DNA from 2 places in the Arthrobacter sp. ZBG10 genome. Region 2 is predicted to be linked to the other one. Evidence: predicted binding sites of a transcription regulator. Region 2 holds the regulator's gene; the other holds the start of a gene.
The links. The regulator HspR, encoded in region 2, represses chaperone genes until heat shock. The targets are predictions, from matches to a motif close to AAGTTGAGTCNNNNNGACTCAACTT.

Region 1 (14,297 bases), on a different contig from region 2:
TTTATGGTGGTCAACCAGATCCTGTTCGCCGTGGCCGGCCGCGGCATCCCCACCTGGCGGGGCCAGCAGTACAGCCTGGCGCTGTTCCCAACGTGGATCAAGGCCTGCTCGACGGCGGCCCGGAACGTCTGGTTCGGCCGTCCCCTCGGGTTCGCCGTCACCCCCAAGAACCGCCAAAGCGGTGGTCCCAGCTGGAGCCTGATCCAGCCCCAGATTGTGGTGGCGATCCTGCTGGCGGTGGCCGCCGTCGTCGGAATCATCCGCCTTGCCACCGGCCTGGCGGAACCGCTGGGCACACTGGTCAACGTCGCCTGGGTCATTTTCGACCTGGTGGTGATGAGTATCCTGGTCCGCGCCGTGCTCTACAAGGGTTACGAACCGGCCGCAGAACCTGCAGCAACAGAGAGGGAATCCTGATGGAATTTAGCTATGAGGTCAAGGACTCGTATGCGGAAGTGAAGGCGGACGGGCGGCTGAACATGGTTTCTGCCCCCAAGCTGCGCGAGTTCGTCACCGACGTGATCGCCGGCGGGTCCAACCGGATTGTGGTCAACCTCGAAAACACTGCCTTTATGGACTCCTCAGGCCTTGGCGCGCTCATCGGCTGCCTCAAGGCCGCACGGCAGGCCGGCGGCGACCTCCGCATCGCCGCGGTCCAGCCGCAGGTGCGGATGGTCCTGGAGCTCACCAGCATGGACAAGGTCCTCACGGCCTACCCTTCCGCCGAGCAGGCGTTCGGCAATGACTGAGGTCCTCGCCTCCCGCAGCTTCCGCGGGCCCGCCGCCGACGACGCCATCGAGTCCGTCCACAACGACCTGGACAGCCTCTGGCTGGACGTCCCCTTTGTGCACGACGTGGACCAGATGACCTTTACGACGGCGGTCATCGAGTCCGCGTCCAACATCGTCCAGCATGCCGAGCCGGCCGGCCGGGACGCCGTGGAGCTGGGCGTGGACATCACCGTCCAGCCCACCTTCCTGCAGGCCCGTGTGAGCGCCTTCAACGCCAAGCCGCCGTTCGGCCCGATGGAACCGGCCACCCCCGGCGAGGAAGCCGAGTCCGGCCGCGGGCTCGCGCTGATCCAGGCCCTCGTGACCACCGTGACCTTTGAGCGGCAGGACGGCACCAACACCTGGGTACTGTCCAGGACATCGGCACAGACTTAGTCCGCGCCCGGTCCCGGGCTCGCCGGGACCGGGCGCCTGCTGGGCGCCGGGAGCCGGCCGGCCCTAGTTACCCGTTGGGAACAGCACCGATACCGTGGCGCCGCCGCCCGGTGTCCCGCTGATCACCAGGTCCCCGCCGTGGGCCTGGGCGATGCGCTCGCAGGTGGCCAGACCCAGCCCGGTTCCCGCGCCGTCGCCCGGCCGCCGGAGGCGGACCAGCGGCTCCACTGCCCGTTCCCGGTCTTCGGGGCTGATGCCCTTGCCGTTGTCCGCGACGTGCAGGATGACGCCCCGGGCCTTCCTGGTGGCGCTGATGAGCACCTGGAGCTCCCGGCTGCTGCTGCTGTAGTTCAGGGAGTTGGCCAGGAGGTTCTGGACCAGGGTCCGCAGCTGCGCCCTGTCGGCGAACATTTCCGCGTCCTCGCAGGTGATGCCGCTGGCCCCGCCAAGATCCAGGCCCAGGTCCTGGGCGGCTTCGGCGGCCACGGCCAGCAATGACACCCGCTCGCGGTTCAAGGCGCCGTTGGCCCGGGAGTAGTTCAGCACGTCCTCCAGGGTGCCCAGCATCCTGCGGCCGCCGCTGCCGATGTAGTCCAGGTACTCGGCCGCCGGGTGGCCCGCCGGGATATCGGGGTCGTCCTCCGCCAGCTCCACGTAGCCCAGGATGGTGGTGAGCGGGGTCCGCAGGTCGTGGCTGACGCGGCCGGCAAATTCCGCCAGCATGGTGTTGCTGCGCTGCAGCTCCTCGAGGGCATTGTTAAGCTGCAGCGTGCGGTGCTGCAGTTCCAGGAGTTCAACCACCTGCCGGGCCAGCACCTCCAAGAGGTCGATCTGTTCCACGGACGGCGCGTGCATCTGGTCGGAAAAGACGCACAGCGAGCCCAGCACCAGCCCTTCCGACGTCTCCAGCGGGACCGATGCGTAGAAACGCACTTCGGCAATTTCACCTGTCACAAAGGGGTTGCCCGCGAACCTCGGATCCGTGGACGCGTCCTGAACCACCGTGGTTGATCCACTGAGGAAAACGGCCGCGCACATCGAGTCCTCGCGGGAGCAGATCCCGGCGTTAACGCCTGAAGCGGCGATCTGCAGTTGCTGATCGGCGGTGATGATGTTGACGACGCTGTACGGCACCCCGCAAAGCGACGCCGCCAGCCGGACAAGATTGTCCAGCGAAGTCTGCGCCCGGCCGTCCAGGAGGGCCGGAACTTTGGTGCCGCTTTTCGGCAGCAGTCCGTATTCCTGCAGGTCAGAGTCACGCACCGCGTCGTCACCGGTCAGCATCTGCACAGCTGTCCCGTTCATGTTTCAGTTGCTCCCCAAAGTTGTTGCCAACGGGGCAAGGCCCCTTCCGGTGATGATACCCAATGCCCGGACGCCTTGCTGTAGCCTCTTGACACGGCACCGCACCCTGTCCTTCAATATTACGTATGCTGAAATAACAGTTCCATGATGCGGAAGCCTGGCGTGCGCAAGCCGATGGGTGCCGGGAACTCCGGCCTCCGCATAGCCGTCACCATGGATGCCAGCATTCCAAGGAAGCAGCCAGCATGAAGCTTGCCGAATTTAACGCCGCGGATCCCTCCGCCGCCGCCACCACCCTCCGGCCCTGCGTCGACGTCACACGCTGGGTGGACGCCGTGGCCGCGGCCCGCCCCTTCGCGTCCAAGGCCGCCCTCCTCGAGTTCGCCTCCTCGGCGGCCGATCCATTCAGCGCCGCCGAGGTCGAAGCTGCCCTCGCCCACCACCCGCGGATCGGGGAACGCCCGACTGCGGCCGGAACCGAAGCGGCCATGTCCCGGTCCGAACAGGCCGGGGTGGACCCTGCCGACGCCGACGCCGCGACAGCCCTCGCCCACGGCAACAGGGAGTACGAGGAGAAGTTCGGCCGGGTCTTCCTGATCCGCGCGGCCGGACGCACCGCCCCGGAGATCCTTGATTCCCTGAACCGCCGGCTTAGCAACTCCCCCACCGAGGAAGACACCATTGTGGCGCAGCAGCTGCGCGAGATTGCCGTACTTCGGCTCGAAGGACTGATCAGCGAATGAGCGTCTCCCACGTCACCACCCACATCCTGGACACCGGCGCCGGCCGCCCCGCGGCGGGAGTCGCCGTCGTGCTCTATGCAAAGGACGCCGGAAGCTGGCAGGAGCTGGCCCGCTCCACCACCGACGCCGACGGCAGGGCCAAGGACCTGGGACCCGGGCAGCTCGAACCCGGGCACTACCGGCTCAACTTTGCCACCGGCTCCTATTACGCCGGGCTGGCGACGGCAACGTTCTTCCCCGAGGTGGACCTGGTTTTTGAAGTCTCCGGGCCCGAGCACTACCACGTGCCGCTCCTCCTGAGCCCCTTCGCGTACTCCACGTACCGCGGCAGCTGATACCCGCCCGTTGCGCTATCACTTATGGTCGCCATCCGTCGGTTTTAGGAGCCATAAGTGATAGGGCAACGGGGGAGCGAATGTAGGCTTGATGGCATGTCTTTGAACCAACCCCCGGCCGAGCGGCGGGAAGTAACCGTCCGCCGTGCACCCAAGTATGTGCCGTTCCTGATCCTGGGGGCACTGGTGGGCGCCGGCGCCGCCGCGGTGGTGGCGTACGGCCTGCCCGGTGACCAGAGCTTCGATCCGGGCGCCGTGTTTGGCTTCTTTATGGTGATGTTCGGCGCCGGCGGCGCAATCCTGGGCGCCGTGCTGGCCCTGGTCCTGGACCGCCGCAGCGTGAAGCGGCAGCAGCGCGCAACGGTGGAGGCCGTGCCGGATTCCGAGCCGGACACCGATCCGCAGTCATAAACGGGCCACCGGAAATCTCCTACCCCATCTCATGAGATAATCGACCAGTGGCACGCGGCGATGGAAAACTTTCCCATGATCTTCTCCCTGGCGAAAAAGGCCCGCAGGACGCTTGTGGCGTCTTCGGAGTCTGGGCACCAGGTGAAGAAGTAGCAAAACTCACCTACTACGGGCTGTATGCGTTGCAGCACCGCGGACAGGAGTCCGCCGGCATCGCTACCAGCGACGGCAAACGCATCAACGTCTACAAGGACATGGGCCTGGTATCCCAGGTCTTCGACGAGACGACGTTGAATACCCTGACAGGGCACCTGGCCGTCGGCCACTGCCGTTATTCCACTACGGGCGCCAGCCACTGGGCCAACGCCCAGCCCACCCTTGGCGCCACCGCCACGGGCACCGTGGCACTGGCCCACAACGGCAACCTGACCAACACGGCCGAGCTCAACGCCATGATCAGTGAGCGCAATGGCGGCCAGCTCAGCGGCGAGATGAAGCAGGGCAACACCTCGGACACCGCCCTGGTCACCGCGCTGCTTGAAGGCGAAGCCGGAAAGACCCTTGAGCAGACGGCAATCGAGCTGCTGCCCAAGATCAAGGGCGGCTTCTGCTTTGTGTTTATGGACGAAGGCACCCTCTACGCAGCCCGCGACACCTACGGCATCCGCCCGCTGGTCCTGGGCCGGCTGGAGCGCGGCTGGGTGGTGGCCTCCGAACAGTCGGCCCTGGCCACCGTGGGCGCCAGCTTCATCCGCGAGATCGAGCCGGGCGAATTCATCGCCATCGACGAGGAAGGCGTGCGGTCCCAGCGCTTTGCGGAGCCGACGCCGGCCGGTTGCGTTTTCGAATACGTCTACCTTGCCCGTCCGGACGCCGCCATCGCGGGCCGTTCCGTCTATGAGTCCCGGGTGGAGATGGGCCGCCAGCTGGCCCGCGAAAACACCCAGGAGGCCGACATTGTGATCCCGGTCCCCGAATCCGGGACCCCCGCCGCGGTGGGCTACGCCGAGGAATCCGGCATCCCCTTCGCGCACGGTTTCGTCAAGAACTCCTATGTGGGGCGGACCTTCATCCAGCCGTCGCAGACGCTGCGGCAGCTGGGCATCCGGCTCAAGCTCAATGCCCTGGAATCCGTGATCCGCGGCAAGCGTGTGGTGGTGGTGGACGACTCGATCGTCCGCGGCAACACCCAGCGGGCCATCGTCAGGATGCTCCGCGAAGCCGGCGCCGCCTCCGTGCACGTAAAGATCTCCTCCCCGCCCGTCCAGTGGCCCTGCTTCTACGGCATCGACTTCGCCTCCCGCGCGGAGCTGATCGCCAACGGCGCCACCATCGACGAGATTTCCCAGGCCATTGGCGCCGATTCGCTGGCCTACATCTCCGAGGACGGCATGATCGGAGCCACCCGCCAGCCGCGGGAACGCCTCTGCACCGCCTGCTTCACCGGCAAGTACCCCATCGAGCTGCCTGGTTCGGACAAACTGGGCAAGAACCTGCTGGAACGGACGGACCTGGGTGGCCTCGCGCCGTCGTCGTCCGCCCTTCCCGGCGAGACTGCAGCCCTGGCCGTCGATTCCCACAACGACCCCGCCGAAAAGGCAGGCGCCACCGGCTGCGATCCCGGCCCGGACGCCGAATTTGAGAACCTGCTGACCGAAGCCGACATGGTGCCTGACGTACACGCCAGCGCCGCCGGCGCCGACAAGAAAGAGTCCGTATGACTTCCGCCAACACCGCCGCCGGGCCCGCTTCCGAGAAGCAGGGACAGATCACCTACGCCTCCGCAGGTGTGGACGTTGAAGCCGGCGACCGCGCCGTCGAGCTTATGAAGGGTGCCATCAAGGCCACCCACAACTCCTCGGTGATCGGCGGGGTGGGCGGCTTCGCCGGCCTCTACGACGTCTCGAAGCTGCTGACTTACAAAAAACCGCTGCTGGCCACGTCCACGGACGGTGTCGGCACCAAGGTGGCCATCGCCCAGGCCATGGACATCCACGACACCATCGGGTTCGACCTGGTGGGCATGGTGGTGGACGACATCGTGGTGGTGGGCGCCGAACCGCTGTTTATGACCGATTACATCGCCTGCGGCAAGGTGGTGCCGGAACGCATCGCCGACATCGTCCGGGGCATCGCTGCTGCCTGCTCCGTGGCGGGCACCGCACTGGTGGGCGGCGAGACCGCCGAGCACCCGGGCCTGCTGGGTGAGCACGAATACGACGTCGCAGGTGCTGCCACCGGCGTGATCGAGGCCGACCAGCTGCTGGGCCCGGACCGGGTCCGCGCCGGCGACGTGGTGATCGGCATGGCGTCCTCCGGCCTGCACTCCAACGGCTACTCCCTGGTCCGCCGTGTCATCAACCACGCCGGCTGGGCCCTGGACCGCCAGGTTTCCGAGCTGGGCCGCACGCTGGGCGAGGAACTACTGGAGCCCACCCGCGTCTACGCAGCGGACTGCCTTGACCTGGCCCGCACCTTCCCGGTCAGCGCCTCCGCCGGCGGCGGCGCAGCTGTCCACGGCTTCAGCCACGTAACCGGCGGTGGCCTCGCCGCAAACCTGGCACGGGTCCTGCCGCAGGGCCTGGTGGCCACGGTGGACCGCGCCACGTGGGAACTTCCCGCCATCTTCAAGCTGGTCTCCGAGCTGGGCAACGTCCCGCTGGCGGACCTCGAGCGTACCCTGAACCTCGGTGTGGGCATGGTGGCCATCGTCTCACCGCAGGCCGCTGACGCCGCTGTTGCCCGCCTCAACGACCGTGGCCTGCCGGCCTGGGTCATGGGCACCGTTGCGGCCGACTCCGACTCTGTCGACAAAGCCGGCCCGGATTACGTCCAGGGCGCCAAGGGCGTGGACGGCGGCGCCGTCCGCCTGGTCAACGCCTACGCCTGACCCCGCCTGGCCGGTACCTTCCGGTTGCGCTGCGGCAGCCCTGCGAAGCTTTAGCAGGGCTGCTGCGGCGCAACTGCGGCCGGGCGCCTTGTCCGGATTCCGGAGCCGCCCGGGCAGGCACAAAAAACCCGCCACCCGAGCCGGCTCTCTTACTGCGCAACTGCGGCCTGGAGCCTTGTCCGGATTCCGGAGCCGCCCGGGCAGGCACAAAAAACCCGCCACCCGAGCCGGCTCTGTTACTGCGCAACTGCGGCCTGGAGCCTTGTCCGGATTCCGGAGCCGCCCGGGCAGGCACAAAAAACCCGCCACCCGCACCGTTGATACGGTGCCGGCGGCGGGCAGCTGACTGCATCCGGAACGGGGAATCCTTCTGGATCCGGGTGCCGGAAAAGAAGCGCCGCACCCGCTGTGGTCACACGCGGGGCGTGCGGGAACAGCTGTGCGGCGGCGTCACAGCGCTGCGGCCCGAAGGCCGGAGCGGCAAGCGACAACTAGCCGATGCGGCGGGTGTGTACCCCGTCGTCGTCTTCTTCCAAATCATCCGCGTACTTGTCCACGTAGGCCGAATAGTCCGGTTCAACCGGTTCGTTGGCGAAACGGCTCGGCGCACGGACTTCAGAGCTCTTAAGCTCACGCTGGAGAGCTGTGTAGTCAGTGTTCGGGGAATAGTACTTAATGTCCCGAGCCTGTTTGGTAGCTTTTGCCTTTTGACGGCCGCGCCCCATGGCGTGACCCCCTTTTGTACTCGGACCGGAGGTGGTCACCATTGGCGTTAGTGAGGCCCCGGAATGTTTGGTCAATTTGTCGTACCCCTAGATTACATGCTTTAAGCTGCCACTGCTTGCCAGCCGCGGCCTCCGCAGCCGGATCGCAGCAGCCCCTCCTTGCCGATCCCCCGGGTTTCCCGCTTTTTTCTTCGGTAGAGTCTTAAGAACAGCTGCCGGGACGGCCCGCACCGGATCCCGCAGTGCGGAAAACGCAGGAAGGTGCACCCCGTGAACCACCAGGATGTCCCACCCAGGCCTTCCACCCCGCCCGCCTCCGGCACGCCCTCGGCAGGCGGCGGCAGCAGCCCCGTCGGGGGCCCCAACCTGGCGCCCGCGGCTGACGCACCACGGCTGCCGAACCGGGCACTCAACCGGACAACCCTGTGGAAGGTGTTCTTCGCCGTCGTCCTCCTGCTTGTGGTGGGCGGGCTGGTATGGCTGGCGCTGTGGCTGAACTCCGGCCGGGATTCGAACGGGTCAACCAAGGACGGCGCCCTGGAAACGGCGGTTACGCCGGCCCCCACCGCATTGGAGTCCCCGAAAGAAGGCGTGGAGCCTGCCGGGTACGCGCTGGGCGACTGTTTCCGCGACTTCGATCCCGAGGCCCTGACGGCCACTGTTGTGCCGTGCACCACCGGCCACTCGGCGCAGCTGGTGTCGCTGTACCGCTACCCCGGCGACGGCACCTACCCCGGCTCGGACGCGCTCAAAGCCCAGGCGCAGGAGGCGTGCCAGGCCGCCAGGTTGTCCCCGGCGGCCGACGGCTACACGCTGGAGTTCCAGCGCAGCTACCCCAGCAGCACCAGCTGGGCATCCGGTGACCGCCGGGTGGACTGCTACGTCACGGCGGCCACCGGCAATGTCATCAATGCCAGCGTGCTGCCGTAGCCCTCAGTCCTTCCGCCGCACGGAAAGCCCGGCCCCTTCGAAGCGGCCGGCGCGGACCTGCTCCACAATTCCTTCACCCTGGTCACTGAGCGCAGCCAGGGTCCCGTCAGTGAGCTCGTCGACGTCGGCGGCGGTATCCACCAGCACCGTGTCACCATCGCTGATGTCGCCGGAGAGGATGGCCTTGGCCAGCCGGTCGCCGATCTCGCGCTGCACCAGCCGGCGGAGCGGGCGGGCGCCGTAGGCCGGGTCGAAGCCGGAGAGCGCCAGCCAGGACCTGGCGGCCTCGGTGACCTCCAGGGTGAGGCGGCGGTCCTGCAGCCGCCGGCCCATTTCCGCCACCTGCAGCTCCACAATCCGGGCCAGCTCCTCGACGTTCAGTGGGTCAAACAGCACCACTTCATCCAGCCGGTTCAGGAATTCGGGTTTGAAGGCGGCGTTTACGGTGGCCATCACGGCCTTCCGCTTGGCGTCCTGGTCCAGGGCCTGGTCCACCAGGAACTGGCTGCCGAGGTTCGAGGTCAGCACCAGGATGACGTTGCGGAAGTCCACGGTGCGGCCCTGCCCGTCGGTGAGGCGGCCGTCGTCCAGCACCTGCAGGAGGATATCGAAGACCTCGGGGTGGGCTTTTTCCACCTCATCAAGCAGCACCACTGAATACGGCCGGCGCCGGACGGCCTCGGTCAGCTGGCCGCCCTCCTCGTATCCCACGTATCCCGGCGGGGCGCCAACCAGCCTCGACACGGAGTGCTTCTCGCTGTACTCGGACATATCGATGCGCACCATGGCGCGTTCGTCGTCGAACAGGAAGTCCGCCAGGGCTTTGGCCAGCTCCGTTTTCCCCACGCCGGTTGGCCCCAGGAACAGGAACGATCCCGTGGGGCGGTTGGGGTCGCTGACGCCCGCCCGGGCCCGCCGGACAGCGTCCGAAACCGCAGTGACGGCCTGCTGCTGCCCGATCAGGCGGTGCCCCAGCTCGTCCTCCATGTGGAGCAGCTTCTGGCTTTCGCCCTGCAGCATCCGGCCTGCCGGGATGCCGGTCCAGGCCGAGATGACTTCGGCGATGTCGTCCGCGGTAACCTGCTCCGCCACCATCTGGGCTGACTTGTCCGTCACTGCGGCCTCGGCTTCGGCGGCTGCCTTCAGTTCGTGCTCCAGGGCGGGGATTTCGCCGTATTCGATCCGGGATGCGGTCTCCCAGTCGCTTTCGCGTTTGGCCTTCTCGCCGGCTATCCGCAGCCCATCGAGTTTGGCTTTGAGGTCTCCCACCCGGTTCAGGCCCGCCTTCTCGGCATCCCAGCGGGCGTTCAAGCCGTCCAGTTCCTCGGTTTTGTCGGCTTTGTCAGCCCGCAACGCGGCCAGGCGTTCCACCGAGGCCTGGTCGGTCTCCTTGGCAAGGGCCAGTTCCTCCATGGTCAGCCGGTCCACGGCGCGGCGCAGCTGGTCGATTTCCACCGGTGCTGAGTCAATTTCCATGCGCAGCCGGGACGCGGCCTCGTCCACAAGGTCAATGGCCTTGTCCGGCAGCTGGCGGCCGGAAATGTAGCGGTTGGACAGGCCGGCGGCGGCCACCAGCGCGGAGTCGGCGATGGTCACCTTGTGGTGGGCCTCATAGCGGGCCTTCAGGCCACGAAGGATGCCAATGGTGTCCTCCACACTGGGCTCGCCCACGTACACCTGCTGGAAGCGGCGTTCCAAGGCCGGGTCCTTTTCGATGTTCTCGCGGTACTCATCCAGGGTGGTCGCACCGATCAGCCGCAGTTCGCCCCGGGCCAGCATCGGCTTGAGCATGTTGCCGGCATCCATTGACGACTCACCGGTGGCACCCGCCCCCACCACCGTATGGATTTCATCGATGAACGTGACAATCTGGCCGTCAGAGTTCCGGATCTCCTCCAGGACGGCTTTCAGCCGCTCCTCGAACTCGCCGCGGTACTTGGCGCCGGCCACCATGGATGCAAGGTCCAGGGAGATCAGGGTCTTGCCGCGCAGGCTTTCCGGCACGTCGTTGGCCACCATACGCTGCGCCAGGCCCTCCACCACGGCGGTCTTGCCCACGCCCGGCTCGCCAATAATGACCGGGTTGTTTTTGGTCCGGCGGCTCAGGACCTGGACGATCCGGCGGATTTCGGTGTCCCGCCCGATCACCGGGTCCAGTTTGCCTGCCCGTGCCATTGCGGTGAGGTCGGTGCCGAATTTTTCGAGCGACTGGAACGTGTTCTCCGGATCCGGGCTGGTGACCTTCCGGTCGCCGCGGACTCCCGGCACTGCGGCGCGCAGCGCTTCATGGGAGGCGCCGGCGTCGCGCAGGATCCGTCCGACGGAGTCGCTGCCGGCCGCAAGTCCCAACAGCAGCACCTCGGTGGAGACGTAGGTATCGCCCAGGCTTTCGGCCTCGGTGTTGGCGTTCTGGATTGCCTGCAGCGCCGGCCGGGAGAGCTGCGCCTGCTGGGTGGAGCCGCCGGATGCTGCGGGCAGGGCCTTGATGGCGCTGCTGGCCTGCACACTGACGGCATCAGGATCGGCGCCGGCTGCCTTCAGCAGCGCCACAGCCACGCTGTCGCGCTGGTCCATCAGCGCCTTGAGCAGGTGGGCGGGCTCCACCTGGGGGTTTCCGGCGGTGGAGGCGTTCATGGCGGCGGCCGAGAGGGCCTCCTGGCTCTTGGTGGTGAATTTGACGTCCAACGAGGGCTCCTTTCAGGGGCGGAAATTCTAAGTTGAGTCTACAACGCTCAACTTTGTGAAAGGAACCTTTTGGGCCGATCCGGACGGCAGCAACGTCTGCCCTCAGCGAACATGCGCCGCCAGCGTGGCTGGCGGCGACAAAATGGCGGCCGGCTCCTTGGGGGGGCCGGCCGCCGATGGTTCTGTTCCGGAGCCTTACGAGCCAGCCACCCCGGAGACGCTGGTGATCCAGCTGAGGTTGCGGGCCACCGAGGCGTGGTCGTTGTAGTAGCGGGTAAACGTTGACGGGTTGGGTGTGGGCAGAATGCTCGATGTCGACAACACACCCACCAGCTTGCCGTTCACCACCAGGGGCCCGCCGGAGTCGCCGCCCAGCGTGTGGCCGGATTGCGACTGGGTGCGCACCGAGACGCCCCCATACGTGTCGCTGCCCTGGCCCGCCACGGTGACGTTCGCGGTTTTGAAGGTGTAGGACATGGTTCCGGCGCCTTCGGTCTGGTCGCCCCAGCCATAGACCTTGGCGGCAGCACCGGTGGCGGGGACGCTGCCGGACAGGCCCACATAGGAGCCGTAATGCGGGGTGGAGAGCTTAAGGAGCAGGACATCCCCCGTGCTGGAGGCATAACGGCCGGCAACCGTCTTCACCGTGCCGCCGGTCTCCAGATACGTGGTGCCCAGCCGCACCGACTGCAGCGACGGGGAATCGCAGTGCTTGGCGGTGATGACCCAGTTCGCCGAGATCTGGCTGCCTGTGCAACCCACATTGGTCCCCGTGGCGTCGAAGGAAATCTGCGCCGCGTAGGGTGCCGCCGAAATCGTCGTGGTGGCACCGCCCGCGATGTCCGGGCTGGCACTGTCTCCGCCGGCGGCCGGAGCAGCATGGGCCGGCAGCGGCCCCATCAGTGCGGCGGCAGCGGCGGCGGTGGCAAGAATCCTGGCGAGTTTCAAAGCGGTGGCTCCTTCGCGGATGCCTGGCGCAGCCGTCGTCGGGACGCCAGGTCGGTTCGGTGTAGGCGGGCGGGAAGAGGTAGTGACTGTCCGCCCCTCCGGAGACTACCGGTCTTTATCATTCTTGTCACGGGCTATGACAAACTTGTAATACGCAGCCGGGAGCGCGCTGGCAGGCTGGGCGCCGGAGCCGGCCTACTAGACTTCCGTCATGGCCATCTACATCGACCCGCCGCTTTGGCCTGCGCACGGGACGCACTTCTCCCATCTGGTTTCGGATGGGTCGCTGGCGGAACTGCACGCCTTTGCCGCCGCGGCCGGTATTCCCGAAAGGGCATTCGACGGCGACCACTACGACGTGGCGGAGCGCCGCTTCGATGACCTGGTGGCGGCGGGCGCCTTGCCCGTCGAAGCCAGGGTCCTGGTCCGCAAACTCATTGCCAGCGGCCTGCGCATTCCCGCCCGGCAGCGGAACAAGTCCCTGAAGGTCCCGCTTCAGGACCGCTGGGAGGCCGTTATGCCCGGCCACGACGCCCTCTTCCTGGACCTGCTGGACCGGTGGAGTGAACCGCACCGGCACTATCACGGCCGCACCCATCTGCTGTCCATCCTCGAAGCCCTGGACCTCCTTAACGAACCGGCTGCTGTTCCCAGGACAGTCCTTTTGGCCGCATGGTTCCACGACGCCGTCTACCAGGGAATCCCCGGGCAGGACGAAGAGGAGTCGGCGCGGCTGGCCCTGGACCGGCTCCGCGGCACCGGGCTGCCGGCGGCCGAGGTCGAGGAGGTGGCCCGGTTGGTCCTGCTGACCAGCCACCACCGCCCCGAAGCCGGAGACACCGACGGGGCGCTGCTCTGTGATGCCGATCTTTCCGTCCTTGGCGGCGACCCGGCGGAATACGCCCGGTACCTTGCCGCCGTCCGGCTCGATTACGCGCACGTGCCTGACGCTGATTTCGCCGCCGGCCGGGCCGCCGTCGTCCGCCGGCTCCTGGACCTTGAGCCCTTGTTCCACGGACACCGCGCAAGGGACCTTTGGTTGGGCGCCGCGCACCGGAACCTGCACGGAGAACTGGCATGAACGCACCGGGAACGAACCCCCGCCACGTGCATACCGCAAGTGCGGCGCACCGCCAACTGCCTTTCACGGTCAGGCTGGAGTGGGGTCACGACGGCGCCGCGACGGTTGCGCCCGGCACCGACCTCGCCGTGGTGGTGGATGTCCTCTCCTTCACCACGTGCGTCAGTGTGGCCCTGGACCGCGGCGCGGAGGTTGTTCCGTACCGCTGGCGGGATACGGGCGCCGAGGATTTCGCTGCCCACCATAATGCGCTGCTGGCCGGACCGCGTGACGGCGGCGGGCTGAGCCTGTCCCCCGCCAGCCTGCGGACCGCGCAGTCCCTGGGCCGGGTGGTACTGCCATCCCCCAACGGCTCCGAACTGTGCCACCAGCTGGCAGGCGAAGTGCCCCTGGTTGCCGCTGTTTGCTTGCGGAACGCCGCCGCCACTGCGGACTGGGTGGCAGCCAACCTGCCGGCAGACGCTGTGATCGCCGTGATTGCGGCCGGTGAACGCTGGCCCGATGGCAGCCTGCGCCCTGCCGTGGAGGATGCGATCGGCGCCGGCGCGTTCCTCACCGCCCTGGCTGCGCAGTGGCCCGCCAGGATTGCTGCGGACAATTCCCGGGGCGGACCCGAGGACGGCGACTTTGACTGGCACGGGTATTCGCCGGAAGCGGTTGCTGCGGCGGCGGTCTTCGGAGCGGCCGAACCAAGCCTCCGGGAGATGCTGCACGGCTGTTCCAGCGGCCGTGAACTGGTGGGGGCGGGCTTTGCGGAGGATGTGGATATCGCCGCCGAACTGGACGGCAGCGACTCGGTGGCCATCCTGTCGGACGGGATTTTCCGGCGGCCCTGACCGGTTCCCTCGGGTTGCCTCGGCGTCGTGGTCCTTTACGGCCGGCGCCGGCAGTGCAACACTGCTCGGATGAGCCTGCGCATCCAAGCCGTCTGCATTGATTCCACCGATCCCCGGGTCCCGGCAGCCTTCTGGGAAGCCGCCCTGGGTTGGCGGCGGACCTACGAGGAGGCGGACGAGATTGTGCTGGAGCCGCCCGCGGGCAGTCCCGAAGACGGGGTCAGTCCGGACCTGCTGTTCC
Region 2 (14,297 bases):
TTGAGCATCTCCTGGGTGAAGATGACGGTGCCGAAGCCGGTGGCTTCGGGGCGGACCAGCGAGCCGCCCCACGAGATGCCCTTTCCGGTCAGGACGCCGGACTCGTAGCGGTTGGTGATGCGCTTGTACTGGCCGAACAGGTAGCCGATTTCGCGGCCGCCCACCCCGATGTCGCCGGCCGGGACGTCGGTGTATTCGCCGATGTGCCGGTAGAGCTCGGTCATGAACGACTGGCAGAAACGCATGACTTCCGCGTCGCTGCGGCCCCGGGGGTCGAAGTCCGAGCCGCCCTTGCCGCCGCCGATGGGCATGCCGGTGAGCGCGTTTTTGAAGATCTGCTCGAAGCCCAGGAACTTCACGATGCCCAGGTACACAGACGGGTGGAACCGCAGGCCGCCCTTGTAGGGGCCCAGCGCGGAGTTGAACTCCACCCGGAAGCCGCGGTTGATCCGGACCCGGCCGGCGTCGTCCGTCCACGGCACCCGGAAGATGATCTGCCGCTCGGGTTCGCAGAGCCGTTCCAGGATGGCGGCTTCGAGGAATTCCGGATGCCTGTCATGGACCGGGCCCAGGCTTTCAAAAACCTCGGTCACCGCCTGGTGGAATTCCGCTTCCCCGGGGTTCCTGGCCAGGACGGTGTCCCGAATGGCCTCCAGCCGTGCATCCATGCAGTATTTCCTTACGTCGAAGCCAATCAGGGGGCTGCCGCCGGCAGTGCAGTGGCTGCGGCGGGTCCTCCATCCAAGCTAACGGATTGCGACCGGGCAGCAGTAGGCACCGATCGAACTGTCCGCTAATGTCCGTATTGTGACACTTAGATTCCACAAAACGAAAAAAGTATGCACCCTTCGGGGTCTTGGGGCGGGTGCCTGATGGCCTATCTCTGCCTGCTCCTCTCCGGGGCCGCGCTGCTCGCCAACGGCCTCGCAACCCTGGGGCGCATCCCCCGCCGCGACGCAGGTGTCCTCAGCCTGGCCATCGGGTCGCTGCAACTGGTGCTCGCCGTGGGATACCTGGCGGCGGCCGCTGCCGGACCGGCCGGTGCGGCGTTGCCGGCGGAGACCCTGATGACTGCGGTGGGGATGGTCCTTTTTGGCCTGACCTATGTCCATGTGGGCATCGATACCCTGCTGGGTTTGGGCTCGCAGGGCCTGGGCTGGTTCTGCGGCATGGTGGGCTTTGTGGGCCTGCTGCTGGCCGGCAGCTGGTTCGCGTCGAACCCGTTCCTCGCGGTGCTCTGGCTGTGCTGGTCGCTGTTGTGGGGGCTGCTGTTCGGGTCCATGGCCCTGGGCTGGCGCCGCGTGGACCGGTTCACCGGCTGGGCCCTGGTCCTGGCCAGTCAGGCCACGGCGACAGTGCCCGGGTTCCTGGGCCTTGCCGGGCTGTGGCCGCAGCAGGGTGAGGTGGCTGCGGCGGCAGCGGCCGGGCTGGCGGCACTCCTGCTGGCCGCGTTCCTGCTGGCCCGCCGCGGCACGGTTCCGCCGCGCGCCGCCGGGAGGGTGGCCGCCGGCGCCCTGCCGGACGGCGCCCGCTAAGCCCGTCCGGGCGCTGCCCCACCGCGGCGTTCAATCGCCAGTTCCACCAGGGTTCCGGCAGCAAACACGGCAGGGACAGTGGCCAGCAGGACTGCTGCGGTCCCTGCGCTGCCGCCGATCAGGGCGGTGAAATTGCCTACCACCTGCGCGAGCACCCAGATCAGCAGGACGGCGCCCAGCACCGGTGCGATCCTGGTCTGCCACAGCGGGCCGGTCTCGCGCTGCCGGTGGAAATACCGGACGACGGCGGCTGAACAGAGGATGTACAGCACCAGCAGTGCCGCGACGGCCAGTCCGCTGAACCAGGAGAACAGGCTCAGCACAGGATCCAGCCCCAGGAGCGCGAAGGGGGCGACCAGCGCCACCGCCAGCGCGGTCTGCAGCCAGGCGGCAACGGCGGGCGCGTGGTGCCGGTTGGTGCGGGCCACGGCAGCGGGCATGGACCCGCGCAGTGCCAGTGAGTGGAGGTACCGGTTGATGCCGTTATGGAATGCGACGATGCCGGCCAGCAGGGAGGTCACCAGCAGGATGCCGGTGGCCACCCCGGCCCACGGGCCAAACAGGTCCACCATGGGCCCCAGCACAAAACTGGTGGAGTCCCCGGATTCCAGGGCGGCCCCGGCTGCTGCCATGACCTGGGACGGCCCGTAGTAGCTGACCAGCATCCAGGAGGTGAAGGCGAAGAAGATGGCGATGACGCCTACGGAAAGGTAGGTTGCGCGGGCCACGGTCCGCTGCGGATCCTTTGCCTCAGCGGAGTAGATGGCGGTGGACTCGAAACCGAACATGGACGCGACGGCGAACATGATGGCCACCCCGGGGGCCCCGGCGGCAATGGCAGCCGGGGAAAAGGACGCCGCCAGGTTCAAGCCTTCCGGGCCGCCACCCTGGAACAGGACGGTGAAACCGAACAACAGCAGCACTGCCACCTCAAGTCCCACCAAAACCGCCAGCACGCGGGCGCCGAGTTCGATGTTCAGCGAACCCAGCACCTGCACGCCTGCCATGGTGGCCAGCGCCGGCAGCCACCACGGCACATCAATACCCACGGACGCCAGGAGCCCGGAGAAGGCAGCCCCGTACAGCCCGTACATGGCGGCCTGGATGGTGTTGTAGGCCAGCAGTGCGAGCCACGCCGTCCCCGCGCCGGTCCGCGGGCCAAACGCCGCCGTGACGTAGGCATAAAACGCGCCATTGGCCCGGATCTTCCGGCTCATGGCCACAAAACCTACGGCGAAAACAGCGATGACGGCGCCCACCACCAGGTATGCACCCGGTGCACCCGCGCCGTTGCCCAGCGCCGCAGCAAGTGGCGAGGCCCTCACGATCCCGGTTAAGGGCGCCTGGGCGGACAGCACAAAAAAGAGGATGCCGAGGACCCCAACGCTGCCGGAGCGCAGGGCAGTGGAATGCTCTTTGGCACGTGTGTCCACGGTTCGTGGTTCGGAATTCGAAATGCTCATGGGATCCCTCTTTAACAGTCAAATTTGCGCCGGGGCCAGCTGTGGAATCCAGCTTGGCACCGGTGTCCGCGGGCGGTTTGTCCGGCAGCGACCGGAACTTGTTTGTCAGCGCAGCGCGCCGTTGGCGCTTCTTCCATTCCGGCGCGGGCAACGGTGGCATACTGCCGTAACCAGGTGCCGCCGGATCAAGCCCGGCGCGGGGTCCGAAGGAGCACTCGTCCATGCAGGAATCCGTCAGGGTGGATGCCGCGGCACACCAGCATGTCCTGGAAGCCATCAGCCTGGCCCAGGGCCCCGCCCGGGCTGTTGACCCGGCGTTCGCCGCCCGCCTCGAAGATCACCTTCCCGCCCTCTGCGGCCTGTTCCATTCCCTGTACGGCCAGCGCCCCGACTGGCTGGAGCAGCTCACCGCGCTGGTGCTCCAGTGCGCCGCGTCCTGGCAGGAGCGCCCTGCAGAGCTGAAGGCCGTGGATGCCGAACGCGGCGCCGACCCCGGCTGGTTCCAGGCCAACACCATGCTGGGCGGCGTCTGCTACGTGGACCGGTACGCCGGCACCCTGGAGGGAGTACGGGCCCGGATCCCCTATTTCAAGGAGCTTGGCCTCACCTACCTGCACCTGATGCCGTTGTTCCTGGCGCCGGAGCCGCACTCGGACGGCGGCTACGCGGTCTCCAGCTACCGGAAGGTGAACCCCAAGCTGGGCACCATGGAGCAGCTGCGGTCCCTCGCGGCCGAGCTGCGCGCCAACGGGATCAGCCTGGTGGTGGACTTCATCTTCAACCACACCTCCGACGAACACGAGTGGGCCCGCAAGGCCGCTGCCGGGGACCGGGAGTTCAGCGACTACTACTGGCTCTACCCGGACCGCACCATGCCGGATGCGTTCGAGGAGCACGTCCGCGAAATCTTCCCGGAAAACCATCCCGGCTCGTTCATCCGTACCGAAAACGGCCGCTGGGTATGGGCCACGTTCCACACGTACCAGTGGGACTTGAACTACTCCAACCCTGACGTTTTCCGGGCCATGGCCGGCGAAATGCTGTTCCTGGCCAACCAGGGCGTGGACATCCTGCGGATGGATGCCGTGGCGTTCATCTGGAAGGAACTGGGCACCCCCTGCGAGAACCTGCCGCAGGCCCACACCCTGCTGCAGGCCTTCAACGCGGTCTGCCGGCTGGCCGCGCCGTCGCTTCTGTTCAAATCCGAGGCGATTGTCCACCCCGATGAGGTGGCCCTGTACATCAGTCCCGGCGAGTGCCAGATTTCGTACAACCCGCTGCAGATGGCGCTGATCTGGGAATCGCTGGCCACCCGGGATACGTCCCTGCTGGGGCAGGCCCTGAAGCGCCGGCATAACATCCCCGACGGAACTTCGTGGGTGAACTACGTCCGCAGCCATGACGACATCGGCTGGACGTTTGCCGACGAGGACGCCGCCGAGCTGGGCATCAACGGCTTCGACCACCGCCGGTTCCTGAACTCGTTCTACGTCAACAGGTTTCCAGGCAGCTTTGCCCGCGGTGTTCCGTTCCAGGACAACCCCCGCACCGGGGACTGCCGGATCTCAGGGACGACGGCGTCGCTCTGCGGCATGGAGGACAACCCCTCGGAGGCAGTGGAACGGATCCTGCTGGCCCATTCGGTGGCCTTCAGCACCGGCGGCATTCCCCTGCTGTACCTTGGCGATGAAGTGGGCCAGGTGAACGATTACCAGTATTACCTTGAAAAAGGCCACGACACCGACAGCCGGTGGGTGCACCGGCCGCGCTATCCTGCGGAAAACTATGCGCACAAGGCCGAGGCCCGCACCCCGGAAGGGGCCGTGTTTGCCGGCATCCGGCGGATGACTACGGTCCGGGCCGCGACCCCGGAACTGGCGGGCACCCGGCTGATCGACTTCGCCACCAACCACCGGAGCGTCCTGGCGTACCAGCGCCCGGGCGAAGACAGCCGGATCCTGGCGCTGGCCAACTTCAGCGACTCCCCCGTGATCCTGCAGGCGGCGACCTTCGCGGGTTTCGCGCCTGCCGCCGTCGACCTTCTCTCGGAAACCGAGCAGGACCTGGCAGACGGGCTGGCGCTGCTCCCCCGCCAATTTGTCTGGCTGCGCGTCACGCCCCTTTGACACCTCCCCACCCAACTGGCTCGCACTTGTTGTCGTTTTGGGCCCTCAAAACGACAACAAGTGCGAGTCAGTTGGGGAGGCGGGCGCAGGCGTGAAACCATACGGAGCATGGCCCAGAAGATTGCGTACCAGGGTGAGCCCGGCGCCAACTCCAATATCGCGTGTCAACAGATGTTCCCCGAGCTGGAAAGCATCCCGTGCGCCAGTTTCGAGGACGCCTTCGAGCTGGTCTCCAGCGGGGAGGCGGACCTGGCGATGATCCCCATCGAAAATTCGATCGCCGGCCGGGTGGCGGACATCCATATCCTGCTGCCGCAGTCCAACCTGCAGATCGTAGGCGAGTTTTTCCTGCCCATCCATTTCGACCTGCTGGGCATCCCCGGCAGCACCATCGAGGGTGCCACCGAGGTCCACAGCCACATCCACGCGCTGGGCCAATGCCGCCGCCTCATCCGCGAGGCCGGCCTCCGCCCCGTCATCGCCGGGGACACCGCCGGTTCGGCCCGGGAAGTCAGCGAGTGGAACGATCCCCGCAAGCTCTCGCTCGCCCCGCCGCTGGCCGCACAGATCTATGGCCTGGAAGTCCTGGCCTCCCGCGTGGAGGACGACCCCTCCAACACCACCCGCTTTGTGGTCCTGGCCCGCGAAACCGGACTGCCGGCACGGGACGAGGTTCCCGGCCTGGCCGTGACCAGCTTTGTGTTCCGCGTCCGCAACGTCCCGTCCGCCCTGTACAAGGCGCTGGGCGGGTTCGCCACCAACGGGGTGAACATGACCCGGCTGGAGAGCTACATGGTGGGCGACGAGTTCGCGGCCACCATGTTTATGGCCGACGTCGAAGCGCACCCCGAGGACCTCCCGCTGAAACTGGCGTTGGAGGAACTGGAGTTCTTCACCACCGAGGTGCGGATCCTCGGCGTATACGCGGCAGCGGATTTCCGGGCGGACGCACCGGCGCCGGTGTAAAGGCCTACCCGCCCGGCACCGCGATGACGGCAACAGTCTGCTGTTGCCCGTCACGCATCTCCACGCCGGCGATGCTGGCGAGCTGGACCGGGGTGGCGCCGGTGATCCGCACCCGGCCGCTCGGGGTTGCGGTCCACGCGCAGGCCCGGTCCTCGCCGCCGGTGCGGTCCTTGACCCAGAGCGAGAATGTGCCGTCCACCGGCAGGCTCTGTCCGTCCACCGCAAGTTCCGTGCCCCAGGTTTTCCGCACCAGGCCCACGGTGAGCCGGACCCCGTCGCCCGCCTGGACGGAGTAGGTGGCGTCTGGTTTGGCGGGCGGGCTGAGCAGCGGCCCGGCCAGGATCCCGGCAGCCAGGCAGGCGGCGGCAGCCGCGGCCACCGCGGCTGTCCACCGGACGCGGACCGTACGGCGGCGGGCGGCCAGCTGATCCAGCAGGCGTTTGGGAACCGGCGGCGCACCGCTCTCCGCCGCTACAGCCGCCTGTTGCGGGCTTGCTGCCACGCCGGGAAGCACAACGGCGTCCCCCACCGGCACCGCGTCCAGCAGCGCCGGCAGGCTGGAAAGTTCGTCCAGCTCCTCCCGGCACGTGGCGCAGGACCCCAGGTGCTGTTCGAACAACGTCACGTCCGACGGGTCGAGGCCGCCCAGCAGGTAGGCGCCAAGAAGCTGGTGCGGTTCCATGGCGGTCACCGCTGGACCCCCATTTCGTCGAGGATGGTCCGCAGCGCCCGGACGGCGTAGAAAGCCCGGGACTTCACGGTTCCGCTGGGGATATTCAACTTTTCCGAAGCCTCCTTCACGGTGTATCGGCGGTAGTGGAGGGCCACCAGCACATCGCGGTGTTCGGCGCTCAGCCGCAGCAGCGCCTCCTCCATCAGGACCCGGGTGAGGAGCTCATCCACCCGCTCGGCTGGATCCACCGGATCCACGGGGTCTCCGGTGGCCTCGGCCGGCCGGCGCTGGGACCTGCGGTAGTTGTCGATCATGATGTTGCGGGCCGTCCGGAACAGGTAGCTGCGCAGGCCGCCGGTGATCTCCGGGGCCTGCCGCCAGACGCGCAGCACCGTCTCCTGGACCACGTCGTCCGCGATATACGGGTCCCGGCAGGCGCTCAGGACAAAGCGCCGCAGGGCAGCGCCGTGGTCACGGTAAATCGCCGCCACCACTTCCTCATCCAGCGACATGCCCTGCCTCCCGAGTCGAACCCGCCTGCCTCTAAAGACGTCCGCAACCACACAAAGGTTCAGTTCCGGTTCCCTGAACCATTCTTGCCCGCACGGCGTCTAAGAGGGTAGCGCCGGCCTCCGCGTTGGCTGGCTCGAGGCAAGGAGCAAAAGATGCACAAGAACCTCAGCTTTGGCCTGTCGGCTTTGGCGGCCGCCGCACTGCTGTCCGGCTGCGCAGTCGGCGGGGGAAGCAGTACGACGCCGGCGCCCACCCCGTCCACGGCGGCGTCGGTTCCGGCATCCGCCCCGGCGTCCGGCCCGGCGACGACGGCGGCCGCCACCTCCGGTGCAGCCGCTTCGGCGAAGCTGATGACGGCGGACTCCGCGCTCGGGCCGATTGTGGTGGACGGCAACGGCATGAGTATCTACTACTTCACCAAGGACACCAAGGACTCCGGCACCAGCGCCTGCACCGATGCCTGCCTGGCAGCGTGGCCACCGGTCACCACCACCGAAGAGACACCGGCCATGGACGGCGTAACGGGAACGCCGGGCACCATCACCACGCCGGACGGCAAAAAGCAGGTCACCATCAACGGCATGCCCGTCTACTACTTCGCCAAGGACAAGGCTGCGGGGGATATCCTGGGCCAGGGCGTCAACAGCGTCTGGTATCTCGTGGCCCCCTCCGGCGACATGGTCACGTCCGCAGCGGGCAAGTATTAGCGGCGGCGCGCCAGGCTGTGCCCTCCATGTCAAGGGTCCTGCGTGAAAAGACAAAGGATCCTTCCGGGCAGCAACGACACTGGAAGCAAGCTGCCAGGCCACCCGGCCGGCGCCCTTCCTACTCGAGGTGGAGTACCCCGTGGAAACCTATGATGCGCTGCTTGCTTCCATCGCCCCCGGCCGCGGGCCCACCCGCACCATCCATGACCCGGCCACGGGGGCTGCCGTGGGAGAGGCGCCCGAGCACACCGTTGAACAGCTGGACGCCGCAGTGGCCGCAGCCCGCGCAGCACAGCCGGCCTGGGCTGCCCTGGGCCACGACGCCCGGTCCGCGGCGCTCCTCAAAGCAGCCGACGCCGTCGAACGTTCCGCAGAGGAACTGGCCCGGCTGCTGTCCCGCGAACAAGGGAAACCGCTCAACGGACCCAATGCCAGGTTCGAGGTGGGCGCCTGCGCCGCGTGGCTGCGGACAGCGGCCGGAACCCCCCTGCCTGCCGAGACCCTGCTGGACGACGGCGAAACCCGCGCCGAGCTGCAGTACCGGCCCATCGGGGTGGTGGGCGCCATCGGCCCCTGGAACTGGCCCATGATGATCACCGTGTGGCAGATCGCCCCCGCCCTGCGGATGGGCAATGCCGTGGTGGTCAAGCCCTCCGAATACACACCCCTGAGTGTCCTGGCGCTGGTGAAAGTCATCAACGAGGAACTGCCCGAGGGCCTGGTCACCGTAGTCAGCGGCGGCCGCGAGGTGGGGGCGCGGCTGGCCGGACACCCCGATATCGGCAAGATCATGTTCACCGGCTCCACCGCCACCGGAAAAGCCATCATCCGGTCCTCGGCGGACACCGTCAAACGCCTCACGCTGGAACTGGGCGGCAACGACGCCGGCATTGTGCTGCCGGACGCCGACCCCAAGGCCATCGCCCAGGACCTTTTCTGGGGTGCCTTCATCAACACCGGCCAGACCTGCGCCGCGCTGAAGCGGCTGTACGTCCACGAGGACATTTACGACGCCGTCTGCGAGGAACTCACCGCCGTAGCCAAAGCCATGCCGATGGGCAACGGGCTGGATGAGTCGAACGTGCTGGGACCGCTGCAGAACAAGGCGCAGTACACCATCGTCGCCGGCCTGGTGGAGGATGCCCGGGCCTCAGGGGCGCGGATCCTGCTGGGCGGCGACCCGGCAGCGGACCAGCCCGGCTATTTCTACCCCACCACGCTGGTGGCGGACATCGACAACAACAACCCGCTGGTGGCGGAGGAACAGTTCGGCCCCGCACTTCCGATCATCAAATACAGCACCGTGGACGAGGCAGTGGCCAAGGCAAACGCCCTGGACGTGGGCCTCGGTGCCTCCGTATGGTCCCCGGACCTGCAGGCGGCCCGGGCCGTCGCCGCCCGGATCCAGGCCGGCACGGTGTGGATCAACAGGCACGGCGCCGTGGACCCGCGCATCCCGTTCGGCGGCGCGAAGCAGTCCGGTTACGGACTGGAGTTCGGGGTGGAGGGCCTCAAAGCCCTCGGCGTGCCGCAGGTCATCAACGGCTGAGCCGGTGTCCGCGGCCCCGGCGTGCCGCGGGCCGGCTACGGGCCGGGCGGGCTACTGGCCGATGGCCCGCGGCCGCCACAGCACCATGGCCTGGGTCCGCGGCCTGGGCCGCTGCCCGCGGGCCAGGCTGACCACGTCACCGGCGGCGCCCGCGGCGAAGATGCGCGAGTCGAAGGACTGCGGCCGGCGGGCCAGCTCCCCTGCCAGTTCGGTCACCCGGTGCTGCAGTGCCGCTACCTGGTTCTCCAGCTCCAGGATACGTTTGATGCCCTCCAGGGAGACACCCTCCTGGGAGAGCCGCTGCACCTCCCGCAGCATGTTAATGTCCCGCTGCGAATAGCGCCGGGACTTGCCGGGGGCGCGGCTGGGCGAAACGATGCCCATCCGGTCGTACTGGCGCAGCGTTTGGGGGTGCATGTCCGCCAGCTCGGCCGCCACGGAGATCACAAAGATGGGCTGGTCAGCGCTGATGTCCATGGCACGCGCTCCTAGAGCCGGGCCTTCGCGGCCAGGCCTTCCCGGACGTCAGCACCGGCGGTGGCTTCGGCAAACGCCTTGACGGCGGCCTCGGCTTCCTTGCTCAGGTTTTTGGGAACGGCGACGTCGATGGTCACCAGCAGGTCGCCGGCAGCCTTCGCCGTTGCCACACCTTTGCCCTTGACCCGCAGGGTACGGCCCGACGGCGTTCCCGCCGGCACGCGGACGCGCACCTTTTCGCCGTCAACAGTGGGTACTTCGATGTCGGCGCCCAGCGCGGCTTCGGGGAAGGTGACGGGGACGTGGATACGGAGGTTGTCGCCGTCGCGGGTGTAGAAGTCGTGCGGCTTCACGGACACGGCCACCATAAGGTCGCCGTTGCCTGCCGCGCCGGGCTGGCCCTTGCCGCGGACGCGGATCTTTTGGCCGTCCTTGATGCCGGCGGGGACCCGCACGTCGATGACCTCGCCGTTCGGCTCCCGCAGGCCGATGGTGGTCCCCCGGATGGCGCCGGAGAATGAAATGCTGGTGGTTGCGGTCCGGTCCGCGCCCTTGGCAGGCGGGCGCTGGAAACCTGCGCCGCCGCCGAAGCCGCCACCAAAAAGGTCAGCGAACTCGGGCGGAATGCCGCCGGATGACGGGTTGAACCCGCCCGCATGCCGGCCGGTGTTGCCGGTGAACAGGCCACCGAACATGTCCTCGAACCCGCCGTTGCCGCCGCCGGTCCCGCCGGGGGCGAAGCGTGCGCCGCCGCCCATGGCCCGGATGGCGTCATACTGCTGGCGCTCATCCGGATCCGACAGCACCGAGTAGGCCTCGGAGATGTCCTTGAACTTCTTCTCCGAAGCAGCGTCCCCCGAGTTAGTATCCGGGTGGTGCTGGCGGGCAAGTTTCCGGTACGCCTTCTTGATGTCGGCGTCGGAAGCGTCCTTGGCGATACCAAGGATCGCGTAAAAGTCCTTGTCCACCCAATCCTGGCTAGCCAATGGCGTTTCCTTTCTCGTACTTCTCAGTTGTACCGACGCTCTACGCGGTCACCTCACCTTAGGCGAGATTGCCGCTTAGGCGCCGGACGGATGAGGGGCCCGGGAGTGGCATCGGGCCTGCCGGAGCGTGGAGGCAAAGTCCGTGAGGACTTTGCCTCCACGCGAAGGGGCGGGGCCCCTCATCCGTCCGGCGCCGAGGTGAGGATCAGGCCGGAACTGCGACGATGACCTGTGCGGCCCGGAGGACGCGTTCGCCAGACTTGTAGCCTGAACGGAGCACCTGGCTGACGGTGTCAACCTCGATGTCTTCGCCGGGCTGCTGGATGAGGGCTTCGTGGATCGTGGGATCGAACTCCACGCCTGTCTCATCGATGCGGACCAGGCCGTAGGTCTTCAGCGCGTTCTCCAGCTTGGTGGCGATCGCGGCGAAGGGGCCGTCGGTCAGGTCACCGTGCTGGCGGGCGGCGTCGACGTCATCCAGGACCGGAAGCAGGGAGTTCAGGACGCCGATGACGGCCATTTCCCCTGCCACGGCGCGGTCGCGTTCAACGCGCTTGCGGTAGTTGACGTACTCGGCCTGCAGGCGGAGGAGGTCGTTCTTCAGCTCGGCCGCCTCAGCGGTGCCTGCGCCCTGGGCCACGGATTCCTCTGCCGGCACTTCAATGCCGTTGAGGATCTCCTCGGCCTGGGACAGGGCGTCGCCTTCTGAGTCCGCTGCTGCGGGCTCAGCGCCGCCGGCCTGTGCACCTTCGGGGTGCCGGGCCTCACCGGTTTCCGGATCAACCTTGCGGTTGTCCCGGATGACCGGCTCGGGTCCCTTGCCTTCGTGTCCCGCGGATGAGTTGTGCTCTTCCTCGTTACCGTGGTGCGGCATGGCTACTTCTTCGCTTCGTCTTCGTCGATGATCTCGGCGTCGACGATGTCCTCGTCGGCAGCCTTGTCACCGGCGGCACCGTCAGCGCCTTCAGCGCCGGGGGCGCCATCAGCGGCACCGGGCTGGGCGTAGATGGCCTCGCCGAGCTTGCCCTGGGAAGCCTGCAGCTTCTCGAAGGCAGTCTTCACGGCTGCGTCGTCGGTGCCTTCGAGGGCCTTTTTGAGGTCGTCGACGTCGGCCTGGACCTCGGTCTTGACCTCTTCGGGCAGCTTATCGGCGTTGTCCGCGATCAGCTTGTCCACGGAGTAAGCCAGCTGCTCGGCAGTGTTGCGGGTGTCGGTGGCCTCGCGGCGCGCCTTGTCCTCTGCTGCGTGCTCCTCGGCGTCCTTGACCATGCGGTCAATGTCTTCCTTGGAGAGGCTGGAGCCGCCCGTGATGGTCATGGACTGTTCCTTGCCGGTGCCCTTGTCCTTGGCAGACACGTGGACGATGCCGTTGGCGTCGATGTCGAAGGTGACCTCGACCTGCGGGACGCCGCGCGGAGCCGGTGCGATGCCGGTCAGCTCGAACGTGCCCAGCGGCTTGTTGTCCCGGGTGAACTCACGCTCGCCCTGGAAGACCTGGATGGCCACGGACGGCTGGTTGTCGTCGGCCGTGGTGAAGGTCTCGGACCGCTTGGTGGGGATCGCGGTGTTGCGCTCGATCAGGTGCGTCATGACGCCGCCCTTGGTTTCGATGCCCAGCGACAGCGGGGTGACGTCGATGAGGAGGACGTCCTTGCGCTCACCCTTCAGCACACCGGCCTGGAGGGCTGCGCCAACGGCCACAACCTCATCCGGGTTGACGCCCTTGTTGGGCTCCTTGCCGCCGGCCAGTTCCTTGACCAGTTCGGAGACGGCGGGCATACGGGTGGAGCCGCCCACCAGGACGATGTGGTCGATGTCGGAAAGCTTGATGCCGGCTTCCTTGATGACGTCGTGGAACGGCTTCTTGGTGCGCTCCAGCAGGTCCTTGGTGAGGTCCTGGAACTTGGCGCGGGTGAGCTGCTCGTCCAGGTGCACGGGGCCGTCTGCGGTGACCGAAAGGTACTGCAGGGAGACGTTGGTGCTGGAGGAGGAGGAGAGTTCCTTCTTGGCCTGCTCGGCAGCTTCGCGGAGGCGCTGGAGGGCGATCTTGTCCTTGGACAGGTCGATGCCCTTGACCTTGAGCTGGTTCAGCAGGTAGTCAACAACGCGCTGGTCCCAGTCGTCGCCGCCGAGGCGGTTGTCGCCGGCCGTGGAGCGGACCTGGATGGTGGAGAAGTTGTCTTCGTCCTTGCCGACTTCGAGGAGGGAGACGTCGAACGTTCCGCCGCCGAGGTCGAAGACCAGGATGAGTTCGTCTTCCTTGCCCTTGTCCAGGCCGTACGCCAGGGCTGCTGCGGTGGGCTCGTTGACGATGCGCAGGACGTTCAGGCCCGCGATCTCGCCGGCTTCCTTGGTGGCCTGGCGCTCGGCGTCGTTGAAGTAGGCCGGGACGGTGATGACGGCGTCGGTGACCTTTTCGCCCAGGTAGGACTCGGCGTCGTTCTTCAGCTTCATCAGCGTACGCGCGGAGATTTCCTGCGGGGTGTACTTCTTGTCATCGATGGCAACGGTCCAGTCGGTGCCCATGTGGCGCTTGACGGAGGCGATGGTGCGGTCGATGTTGTTGACGGCCTGGCGCTTGGCGATCTCGCCGACCAGGACTTCGCCGGACTTGGAGAATGCAACGACGGACGGCGTGGTGCGGCCACCCTCGGCGTTGGCAATAACGGTGGGCTCGCCACCTTCGAGAACGGAGACGACGGAGTTGGTTGTTCCGAGGTCGATACCTACTGCACGTGACATGTGTTGCTTCCTTCTTTCTTGGAAACTGGATGGCGCCCGATCATTGAGCGTTCTGCACTCAACTTTACTCATGGACGGAAAGTTGTCAATCGAAAGTTGAGTGAGGTGCACTCAACCTTGGCGAGGAAGGTGCCATTCGACGCCGGCAGGGGTCCGGAAATCCGCAGTTTCCAGGCAGCCGGAACGGACGACGGCGGCCCTTCCGTTCGCTATCGGAGAACGTTGCGCCGGGCTGCCCTGGTGGTCAACCGGCGGCGGGGGCGTCCAGGACGGCGGCCAAGAGGCCGGGAAAGCGGGCCTCCAGGTCCTCGGACCGCAGGGTCAAACGGCGGCCGCGGCCGTTGGCCTCGTTGCGGATGACGCCGGCCTCGCGGAGCACCTTCATCAGATGCGACTTGGTGGACTTGGGCATGTCCGGATTACTCAGCGAGCAGTCGGCCATGTCCAGCGGGCCGGAGCGGAGCTGGCGGACGATGTCCAGGCGATCGGGATCGCTCAGGGCAAACAGCACTCCCGGCAGCAGGAGGCCTGCCCGGTCGGGGTGCGGAAGGTTCGCCGTT

Region 1: clpB (ATP-dependent chaperone ClpB) is a predicted target of HspR. The motif match lies at 11,221-11,245, and genes of this name have one in related genera.

What each region holds. Positions count from the first base shown of each region.
Region 1 is NZ_LFQH01000064.1:9,572-23,868, forward strand. Features, by position in the region: gene ACU18_RS15435 (glycosyltransferase family 2 protein) at 1-417, shown strand, start outside; gene ACU18_RS15440 (STAS domain-containing protein) at 417-749, shown strand; gene ACU18_RS15445 (ATP-binding protein) at 742-1,167, shown strand; gene ACU18_RS15450 (GAF domain-containing sensor histidine kinase) at 1,231-2,472, opposite strand; gene uraD (2-oxo-4-hydroxy-4-carboxy-5-ureidoimidazoline decarboxylase) at 2,718-3,215, shown strand; gene uraH (hydroxyisourate hydrolase) at 3,212-3,550, shown strand; gene ACU18_RS15465 (hypothetical protein) at 3,647-3,961, shown strand; gene purF (amidophosphoribosyltransferase) at 4,009-5,682, shown strand; gene purM (phosphoribosylformylglycinamidine cyclo-ligase) at 5,679-6,851, shown strand; gene ACU18_RS15480 (DUF3073 domain-containing protein) at 7,343-7,576, opposite strand; gene ACU18_RS15485 (septum formation family protein) at 7,847-8,506, shown strand; gene clpB (ATP-dependent chaperone ClpB) at 8,510-11,191, opposite strand; gene ACU18_RS15495 (S1 family peptidase) at 11,387-12,139, opposite strand; gene ACU18_RS15500 (DUF4031 domain-containing protein) at 12,351-13,220, shown strand; gene ACU18_RS15505 (2-phosphosulfolactate phosphatase) at 13,217-14,056, shown strand; gene ACU18_RS15510 (VOC family protein) at 14,126-14,297, shown strand, end outside.
Region 2 is NZ_LFQH01000053.1:39,246-53,542, reverse strand. Features, by position in the region: gene gdhA (NADP-specific glutamate dehydrogenase) at 1-668, opposite strand, end outside; gene ACU18_RS13610 (AmiS/UreI family transporter) at 873-1,535, shown strand; gene ACU18_RS13605 (APC family permease) at 1,532-2,998, opposite strand; gene ACU18_RS13600 (alpha-amylase family glycosyl hydrolase) at 3,220-5,124, shown strand; gene ACU18_RS13595 (prephenate dehydratase) at 5,233-6,090, shown strand; gene ACU18_RS13590 (zf-HC2 domain-containing protein) at 6,095-6,772, opposite strand; gene ACU18_RS13585 (sigma-70 family RNA polymerase sigma factor) at 6,778-7,275, opposite strand; gene ACU18_RS13580 (COG4315 family predicted lipoprotein) at 7,429-7,983, shown strand; gene ACU18_RS13575 (aldehyde dehydrogenase family protein) at 8,123-9,532, shown strand; gene ACU18_RS13570 (heat shock protein transcriptional repressor HspR) at 9,584-10,009, opposite strand; gene ACU18_RS13565 (DnaJ C-terminal domain-containing protein) at 10,021-10,995, opposite strand; gene ACU18_RS13560 (nucleotide exchange factor GrpE) at 11,201-11,869, opposite strand; gene dnaK (molecular chaperone DnaK) at 11,872-13,737, opposite strand; gene ACU18_RS13550 (ArsR/SmtB family transcription factor) at 13,982-14,297, opposite strand, start outside.